Bradyrhizobium sp. AZCC 1610: one gene and its partner. The protein of the gene in region 2 interacts with the protein of the main gene of each other region in a pairwise test. Links are inferred from orthologs where the notes say so. Each region holds a gene or a part of one and is shown on either strand. Other genes may lie near its edges.

Region 1 (4,857 bases), 970 kb from region 2 along the record:
TGGAGTCAAAGCGGATATTCCCGAATGTGGCGATCACGCAGATGCGCAATAAGCGTGCTTCCATTCGCGTCATAATCGGCTAAAAGGTGACCCCGCCGCCGGCCACGTCTTGCGATGCCGGTAGCGATTCCACGTCTGGAGAAGCAGGGAATGTTGAGCCGAGCGCTCAGTTTAGCGACGGTGACGCTCCTGATCGGCTGCCTCACAGCAGGTGTGGCGCGGGCGGTGGAAAATCTCGACGCCGGCAAGAGCCCCTCCCAGATATTCTCGAACACCTGCAGCGCCTGCCACAAGAGTCCGCGTGGCCTGTTGAAGAACACGTCGGCTTCGTCGTTGCCGGGCTTTCTGCGCCAGCACTATACGACGGGCACCGACATGGCCTCGCAGCTCTCTTCCTTCCTGATATCCAGCGGGGCGGCCGACCCCCGGTATCAGGGCAAGGATCAGGCGAAGCAGAAGAAGGACGCCAAGCAGGACGGAAGGCCGGATCAGCCCGACCGGCTCGGTCGCCGGCAGCCACCGGCCGCACCTGCGCAGGAGGCTTCCCGGCCGGACGCCGACGGAGCACCACCGCAAGGCGAGGGCGCGCGGCCAGGCCGAGACGCGAAGCGGTTGGCACGTCCGCAAGCTGCGCCCGAGGCCGCCAAGCCTGCAGATGGACAGACCCCGGTGCAGGCCGCGACCGACAGCAAATCGGGCGTCAGACAGAAGCAGGGTAGACGGGGCAAGCCCGCCGCCGAAGAACCGCCGAAAGCTGAACAGGCGGCCCCTGGCGATGCCGCAAGCGAAGATGCGTCGCGGGATGCCGCCAAGGCTGAAACTGCCGCGACCGATCCTGCCAAGACCGACGCGATCAAGACCGACGAGATCAAGGGCGAGAGCGACAAGCCGGCCGGCGAGCCAGCGAAGCCCGTGGGCGAGTCGGAAAAGCCGGCAGGCGAGGACGGATCCGAGACCGCCAAAGTCGATGCTCCCAAGGAGAACGCCGGTAGCGGTAGCGAGCCGACGCCGCTCAGGCCAGATCCGGTGCCGCCGGTCACGCCGGCACCGCCTGCTTCCGCGGCGACCGCGCCCGAGCCGGCCGCAGATTCTTCCACAGCGGCGCCTCCACCGGTAACGGCGACGGCGCCCGCATCGCCGCCGGTAACACCGGCTGGCCCGCCCGTGCCGCCCATCTCGCGCTAGGATTTTCAGATTTCGGAATGCCGGTCGACGTGCTGTCGCTTGACCAAATCTAGAGTGATGCTCTAGAGTAAGAATCCATATGTCGAAAGACAGACACGAATGACTACGGCACGCGAGGATCTGCTGGCGGCGGGATTGGCGGTATTCGACCGCGACGGTTTCGAGGGCGCCACCGTGGCCGCCATCAGAACCCGCGCGCGGGCGTCGAATGGCAGCTTCTTCCATTTCTTCGGATCAAAGAAGGAACTGGCCGGCACGCTGTTCCTGGAAATTCTCGCCCGTTATCACGCTGCCGTCGTGTCGGTGCTCGATGAATCCTGCGGGGCGCGGCAAGGCGTGGCGCGGCTGATCCGCGCGCATCTCGAATGGGTCGTCAACTCCCGGCGCGAGGCGCGGTATTTGTTCGAGATTTCCCGCAGCGAATGGACCGAGGAGATCCGCGGCGCGCAGCGCGCACAGAATTCGCGCCTTGCGGAAGCCGTCGAGCGATGGCGCGCGCCGCTGGTTGAGCGCGGCGAATTGCTGCCGATGACTTCGTCACTGTTCTTCAGCCAGATCATCGGACCGGCGCAGATTTTTTGCCGCGCATGGCTGTCGGGCCGCGACCGCGCCGATCCAAGAGAGCAGGCCGACATCCTGATTGCCTGTGCCATCCGCGCGGTGGTCGCGCCCGATGCGATCCACAAACCGGGAGAAAAAGTATGAGTGCGAATGCCGACCCCGACTTCGCGCCGATCGCGACCCGCATCCGCGACAATGTCGGCCGCCAGGGCTTCATGACCTATATCGGTGCGGAATTGTCAGAGCTGACGCGCGGCACATGCACGCTTGCGGTCGACCGCCGGCCGGAACTGTTGCAGCAGCACGGCCTGTTCCACGGCGGCGTCACCGCCTTCCTGGTCGACAATGCCACCACGATTGCGGCCGCGACATCGCGGGGGCAATCGGCGCTGACGGCGGAATACAAATTGAACCTGTTGTCGCCGGCTGTAGGCGAGCGCCTGATCTGCCAGGCGCGCGTGATCAAGCCCGGACGTCAGGTCGCCGTGGTTGCGGCCGACGTGTTCTGCGTGACCGATGGTGTCGAGCAGCACACTGCGACCGCGTTGGCGTCGATTGCCATGCTCGACGAGAAAGCGGCAGCCAGAATCCCAAGCCCGGCCTAAAGGGGCCGAGCTTGAAACTCATCACAGCGCGATAAGACGCGTTACTTCTCGGTCGCAGCCGGCGCCGGCGCCTCTTCGTCGTGCTGGGCTTCCGGATCGAAGAACTCGCCGGCTGCGGCGAGCGCCTCGGCGGCAGCGTCCTGGTCTTCCTGACGGGTCGAGATGTCCTCGCCGCGGTTGATGCGCTCGGCTTCATCGGCGCTACGCGCCACGGTGACGCTGACGTTGACTTCGACTTCCGGATGCACGGCAATTGCGACCTGGTGCTTGCCGATGGTTTTGATCGGTGCATCCAGCAGGACCTGGCTGCGGTTGATGGTGACGCCATCGGCCTCGAACGAGGCGATGATGTCGCGTATGCTCACCGATCCGAACAACTGGCCGGTTTCCGACGCCTGGCGCAGCAAGATCACGTTGCGCCCTTCGATCTTCTCCGCGACCTTGGTCGCCTCGCCCTTGGCCTTGAGGTTGTTGGCCTCGAGCTCGGCCTTCATGCCGTCGAACTTGGCGCGATTGTCGGCGGTGGCGCGCAGCGCCTTGCCGCGCTTGAGCAGAAAGTTGCGGGCAAACCCGTCCTTGACGCGGACGACTTCGCCCATCTGACCGAGCTTGACGACGCGTTCCAGCAGGATGACTTCCATTTTAATTCTCCTTTTGAGTGTTCGATATGCGGTTGAAGTGAATGGTTGGAGTTTCAGGATGCAGGCAGAGGTGGAGGCTTGCCGCGCAGATAGCGTTGGCGAAGGCCGAATATGGCATCTGCCAGTCCGAGCGCGATCATTGCCAGCACAGGCCAGCCGAATGTGACAACGATCGCGTAGGTGCAGCAGAGCCAGAAGACGCGGCTCTTGAATGCCAGCGTCAGCGTGTGCAGCACGGCAAAGCCGGTGAGGCCATAGGCCATCATCAGCGCGGTGGTCGCGATCTGCGCGAACATTGCGACGAGCCCGCCGATAAAGCAGAGGGCCAGCGCGACACAGAGCGCCACCAGCGTCATCGGGGGCAATTCCGCGCTCTTCAGATCAGGCCAGGGCCGCTGCAGCCGGCCGGATGTCGCCGTGATCTTGGCGGCGAGCCAGAGGTTGAGAGTCAACGTCATCATGGCGACGATCGTTGCGGCCGCTGGTGCGACGATGGCAAGCGCTGCGACCCAGCGTTCGATATCGCCTGACGACGCCGCATCGCGCGCCCCCAGAATTCGCGACAGGCCGGCGCGCAGCGAGTTGGTGATGGTCTCTGCATCAGAGCCAAGCGTCAGCATGGCCGAAATCGTGGCCAATGCGGCAAAACCTGCGATCCAGAGCAGGACGCGGCCGACCGGATACCATTCGAGCTGCGGCGTAGCCGGCGTCGAGCCATTGCCGGAGGCTGCGCCAGGTAGCGGCCGTCCCAGCAGCGCGAGATGGCCGAGCCACCAGGCGGGCACAGCAACGGTGATGGCAAAGGCGATGCAGTAGGGCAGGCCGAAGATCGCGCCCAGGCCTGACGCCGCCACAATGCCGCCGATCGTCGCCGCGAGCGGTCCCCAACCCAGTGCCGCCACCATCAGGGGCAACGGCGCCAGATAAAACAGCAGCAATGAGATCAGCGCGCCCGAGATGATCGAGGCGAACATCAGCGCCGACGCGCAGCCGGCTGCAAGACCAATGAGGACAATCGCGATCATCAGCTGTCCCGCTCCTTTCGAGCGGTTAGATAGAGGTCAGCAAATTATGCCGCCTTACCAACTAGTTAGAGATCTAGAGGGGGCGTCCGTGCCAGGATACCCCTCAAACGTTCACGGCCCCACCGGGGGGCCGTGACGACTTGCTGCGCCTTTTAGAGCAGTAGCCCCAACCGATCAAGAGTGTCAGCGGAAACGAATTCAGCAAGGTTCCCGGCGTTTAGCCGACGACCGGGCAGGGGTACAAAGGGGACCCCCATTCCTGCGAGACTTAGCCGCGTCTCAGGCAGCATATATGCGCAGAACACCGTAGAGCACGGTGCCAACGATGAGCGCACCTGCGATAAGCGTCAACGCTATGGATTGCGCGCGGGTCACGTGCTGGCTTCCCGCGCGATGGTGGATTGCGGAGTCCACAACTTCTGCAGCAGCAGCACGAGGGCAAGCAGGCCGAGGCCGATGACATCGGTGACGGCATTGGGGTCGATGAGCAGCATGGCGGCGGCAAAGAACAGGATCCGCTCGAACCACGTTGTCCGGCGCAGGAAGTAGCATTCGAGGCTGGCCGCCAGTGCGACCACGCCGATCCCGCCCGTCACCACCGCACGCAGGATCTCGGGCCAAGGCCCCTGGAACAGCAGCGCGGGGTTGTAGACGAAGAAGAACGGCACGATGAAGCCGGCGGCGGCGAACTTCATCGCCTGCACGCCCGAGCCCCACAGGCCGGCCCCGCCGATCGATGCGGCCGCATACACGGCGAGTGCCACCGGCGGCGTCACCGCCGACAGACATGAGAAGTAGAACGCGAACATGTGCGCTGCCATCGGCTCCACCCCGAGCTTC
Region 2 (5,016 bases):
CCGTGGCGCCGCTGCCGCACCCGACATCGATGACGCGCTCGCCCGGCTTCAGCTTGGCCCGATCGATCACAAGGTCGGCGACAGGCTTGAGCAGCACGTCCTGCGCCGCCTGCCGCTCCGCCCAGCGCTGTCCGGCGGGACCGTTCCAGTAAGCGACCTGGTCGGCGTTTTGATCGTGGCCTTGGGAGACGTCCATGTGTGCGGATACTCTCAAACAGTCCGCCTTCGCTCTTCGAGCTTCGGCGCGACAGCCTTCGCGCTCACGCACTTGTGCTGGCTTGCCGAGCCGTAGCGCGTGAGCGCGAAGGCTGGTAGGCGGCGACGGATTCGAACCGCCGACCCTCTCGGTGTAAACGAGATGCTCTAACCAGCTGAGCTAGCCGCCCTTGAGCCGCCTGTTTAGCCCTGCGGCCCCCTTTGATGCAAGGGTTGGATACCTCGGGTGTCCGGTCGCACTAGTCGCCCGGCCGTCCCGGCAAGTCCCCGATATCGTTGATCCACGGCGCAGCCGAGCGGCACCAGATTTGCCGCGCCGGCTTGAGCTGATCGCGCTGGCGGATGCTGCCCCAGCGGATGCCCCAGTCGTCCGGCCCGCCGTCGCCGCTGGTGAACAGCGGGGAACCACAACCCTCGCAAAAATGCTGGAGGCGCGTGCGGCCGTTGTCGCCGGTCTTCGCGTAAATCTTCGCCGGCGCGCCCGTCATGCGGACCTGTTCTTCGGAGCAGATTACCGTCACCCGGTACGGTGAGCCCGTCAGGTTCTGGCAATCGGTGCAGTGACAGATCGATATTTTTTCGGGATCGATGTCGGCCCGATAGGTCACCCGTCCGCAATGGCATTGCCCGTCGATTTCCATCGCCATCAACGCCGCTTGCCAAATCGAAGTTTCGACCCGCGCAAAACAAAAACGGCGCCCGAAGGCGCCGTTTTATCATTTCGCAACAGACTGATCAGTGGTGACTGATCGGGCTCAGTGGGCCGTGAGGCCGCCGGCCGCTTCGTCCGAGGCATCCGGCTTGACCGGCACCTTGGTGTCCTCTTCCCAGACGATCGGCACCGGCGCACGGACCAGCGCCTTGGCGACGACATCATCCAGCCTTGCGACCGGGATGATGTCCATGCCGCCCTTGATCGCATCGGAAATCTCCGTGAGATCCTTGGCGTTGTCCTCGGGGATCAGCACCGTCTTGATGCCGCCGCGGGCGGCCGCCAACAGCTTCTCCTTCAGACCGCCGATCGGCAGCACGCGACCGCGCAACGTGATCTCGCCGGTCATGGCGACATCGTGCCGGACCGGGATGCCTGTCATGACCGAGATGATCGCGGTTGCCATCGCCACACCCGCCGACGGTCCGTCCTTCGGGGTTGCCCCCTCCGGCACGTGGACGTGGATGTCGCGCTTGTCGAACAGCGGCGGCTCGACGCCGTAGTTGATCGCCCGCGAGCGGACATAAGACGCCGCCGCCGAGATCGACTCCTTCATCACGTCGCGCAGATTGCCCGTGACCGTCATCTTGCCCTTGCCGGGCATCATGACGCCTTCGATCGTCAGCAGCTCGCCGCCGACATCGGTCCAGGCGAGGCCTGTGACGATACCGACCTGCGGTTCGCTCTCGATCTCGCCGTAGCGGTACTTCGGCACGCCGAGGAACTCTTCGAGAGTCTTCTCGGTGACCTTGACCGACTTCTTCTTGGAGATCATCAGCTCCTTCACCGCCTTGCGGGCGAGTGTGGAAAGCTCACGCTCCAAATTACGCACGCCCGCTTCGCGGGTATAGCGGCGGATCATCAGCAACAAGGCGTCATCGTCGATCGACCATTCCTTGGAATCGAGGCCATGCTTGGAGATGGCGTTCGGGATCAGGTGCTTGCGCGCGATCTCGACCTTCTCGTTCTCGGTGTAGCCGGCGATCCGGATGATCTCCATGCGGTCCATCAGGGGCCCGGGAATATTCAGCGTATTCGCGGTCGTGATGAACATGACATTCGACAGATCGTAGTCGACCTCCAGATAGTGGTCGTTGAAGGTCGCATTTTGCTCGGGGTCCAGCACCTCGAGCAGCGCCGACGACGGATCGCCGCGGAAATCGGCGCCCATCTTGTCGATCTCGTCCAGCAGGAACAGCGGATTCGAGGTCTTCGCCTTGCGCATCGACTGGATGACCTTGCCGGGCATCGAGCCGATATAGGTGCGGCGGTGACCGCGAATCTCGGCCTCGTCGCGCACGCCGCCGAGCGAGACGCGCACGAACTCGCGGCCGGTCGCCCTCGCGATCGACTTGCCGAGCGAGGTCTTGCCGACGCCGGGAGGTCCGACCAGGCACAGGATCGGTCCGGTCAGCTTGTTGGCGCGCGACTGCACCGCGAGATACTCGACGATGCGGTCCTTGACCTTCTCGAGCCCGTAATGGTCGTTGTCCAGCACGGCCTGCGCCGCCTCGAGGTCCTTCTTGACCTTGGACTTCTTGTTCCACGGGATCGACAGCAGCCAGTCGAGATAGTTGCGCACGACGGTTGCTTCCGCGGACATCGGCGACATCTGGCGCAGCTTCTTCAACTCGTGCTGCGCCTTCTCCCGCGCTTCCTTGGAAAGCTTGGTCTTGACAATCTTCTCTTCCAGATCGGCCAGCTCGTCGCGACCTTCGTCGTCGCCGAGCTCCTTCTGGATCGCCTTCATCTGCTCGTTCAGATAGTATTCGCGCTGGGTCTTCTCCATCTGGCGCTTGACGCGCGAGCGGATGCGCTTCTCGACCTGCAGCACCGAGATCTCGCTCTCCATCAGGCCCAGCACCTTCTCCAGGCGCTGCGTGACGGACAACGTCTCCAGGATACCCTGGCGATCGGCGATCTTGACGGCCAGATGCTGCGCGACCTGATCGCTCAGCTTGGCGAAGTCAGTGATCGCCTGAACCACGCCGACGACTTCGGCGGAGATCTTCTTGTTCAGCTTCACATAGCTTTCGAAGTCGGACACGACCGAACGCGCCAGGGCTTCGGCTTCGACCGAATTGGCGTCGGTGTCGGCAAGCGCAACCGCGGTCGCCTCGTAATATTCGCTGCGGTCGGAATATTTCTGCACGCGCGCGCGCTCAAGCCCTTCGACCAGCACCTTCACGGTGCCGTCGGGAAGCTTCAGGAGCTGCAGCACGCTGGCGAGGGTGCCGACCTCATAGATCGAATCCGGGCTTGGATCATCGTCAGACGCGTTCTTCTGCGTCGCGAGCAGGATCAGCGCGTCGTTCTTCATCACCTCTTCGAGGGCGCGGATCGATTTCTCGCGGCCGACGAACAGCGGCACGATCATGTGCGGAAAAACGACGATGTCGCGGAGCGGCAGCACCGGATACGAATGGCTTTCGCCGAGAACGATGGTTGGCCGGGTTTTTGGAGTCGTCATGGCCTATTCCTTTTGTTTTGCCCCCTTGCACGCAGTCCGCATCGCTTGCGCAACCGCCACAAGGCGCCGGGAGTTCCGGGTCACTCGGCCGCCTTCGCTGCCGCCTCTCGCCGGATGATTTTGCGACGAATCTCGAACGTGATTTCCGCCACCATAAACATAAGGTGGCTATCGGGTATGGGGGTGTCAAGTCACGGAAAATGACCGCAAATTGCGGGTCAGACGCGCGAAAAACGCTTACACTACAACGGCTGCCGGAAGGTCCGACAGCCGCGCTATTGGAAGTAGTGAGTTCTGGCGGCCTGACGGTATCAGGCGCTGGCGCTGCTTTCGACGGCCCGGTCCGAACGGTCCGCGTAGATGTAGAGCGGACGGGCGGTTCCCTCGACCACTTCGCGCGAGATCACGACCTCTTCGACGCCTTCCAGACCCGGCAGATCGAACATGGTCTCGAGCAGGATGCTTTCGAGGATCGAACGCAGGCCGCGCGCGCCGGTCTTGCGCTCGATCGCCCTGCGGGCGACTGCGCCAAGCGCCTCGTCGGCGAAGGTGAGCTCGATGTTCTCCATTTCGAACAGCCGCTGGTATTGTTTCACCAGCGCGTTCTTCGGATCGGTCAGGATCTTCTTCAGCGAGGCCTCGTCGAGATCCTCCAGCGTCGCGACCACAGGCAGACGGCCGACGAATTCCGGGATCAGGCCGTACTTCAGGAGGTCTTCCGGCTCGACGTGGCGGAAGATTTCACCGGTGCGGCGATCTTCGGGCGCCAGAACCTGGGCGGCGAAGCCGATCGAGGTCGAACGCCCGCGCGCGGAGATGATCTTCTCCAGCCCTGAGAAAGCGCCGCCGCAGATGAACAGGATGTTGGTGGTGTCGACCTGCAGGAACTCCTGCTGCGGATGCTTGCGGCCGCCCTGCGGAGGCACGGAGGCGACCGTGCCTTCCATGATCTTCAGCAGCGCCTGCTGCACGCCCTCACCCGACACGTCGCGGGTGATCGACGGATTGTCGGACTTGCGGCTGATCTTGTCGATTTCGTCGATATAGACGATGCCGCGCTGCGCGCGCTCGACATTGTAGTCGGCCGACTGCAACAGCTTCAGGATGATGTTCTCGACGTCCTCGCCGACATAGCCGGCTTCGGTCAGCGTCGTCGCATCCGCCATCGTGAACGGCACGTCGAGAATGCGCGCCAGCGTCTGCGCCAGCAGCGTCTTGCCCGAACCGGTCGGACCGATCAGCAGGATGTTCGACTTCGCAAGTTCGACGTCGTTGTGCTTGGTCTGGTGATTGAGCCGCTTGTAGTGGTTGTGAACGGCGACCGAGAGCACCTTCTTGGCATGGCTCTGGCCGATCACGTAATCGTCCAGCACCTTGCAGATTTCCTTCGGCGTCGGGATGCCGTCGCGCGACTTCACCAGCGAAGACTTGTTCTCCTCGCGGATGATGTCCATGCAGAGTTCGACGCACTCGTCGCAGATGAATACGGTAGGACCCGCGATGAGTTTGCGGACTTCGTGCTGGCTCTTTCCACAGAACGAGCAATACAGCGTGTTCTTGGAGTCGCTCGTGCCAACCTTACTCATTCCTGTCTCCGTCCGCCGTTCGATCCGTTACC

Evidence for each region. The genes of interacting proteins can lie anywhere in the genome.
Region 1: the proteins of lon (region 2) and rplI interact in binary tests that used the Escherichia coli proteins (3 or more experiments, as listed by UniProt). The link is inferred for Bradyrhizobium sp. AZCC 1610 from one-to-one orthologs.

Annotation. Positions count from the first base shown.
Region 1 is NZ_JAZHRR010000001.1:2,648,306-2,653,162, forward strand. What follows is about bases 1,193-4,051. They hold rplI (50S ribosomal protein L9), read right to left. Parts: upstream 2,993-4,051; coding sequence 2,393-2,992; downstream 1,193-2,392. Other genes in these bases: V1279_RS12650 (TetR/AcrR family transcriptional regulator), read left to right, coding at 1,285-1,890; V1279_RS12655 (PaaI family thioesterase), read left to right, coding at 1,887-2,351; V1279_RS12665 (hypothetical protein), read right to left, coding at 3,046-4,017. Outside these bases: V1279_RS12645 (hypothetical protein), read left to right, coding at 151-1,185; V1279_RS12670 (TRAP transporter permease), read right to left, coding at 4,389-4,857.
Region 2 is NZ_JAZHRR010000001.1:3,620,956-3,625,971, forward strand. The notes cover bases 686-3,703. They hold lon (endopeptidase La), read right to left. Parts: upstream 3,399-3,703; coding sequence 972-3,398; downstream 686-971. Other genes in these bases: V1279_RS17955 (GFA family protein), read right to left, coding at 686-857. Outside these bases: V1279_RS17945 (class I SAM-dependent methyltransferase), read right to left, coding at 1-196; more of V1279_RS17955, read right to left, coding at 456-685; ATP-dependent Clp protease ATP-binding subunit ClpX, read right to left, coding at 3,710-4,984.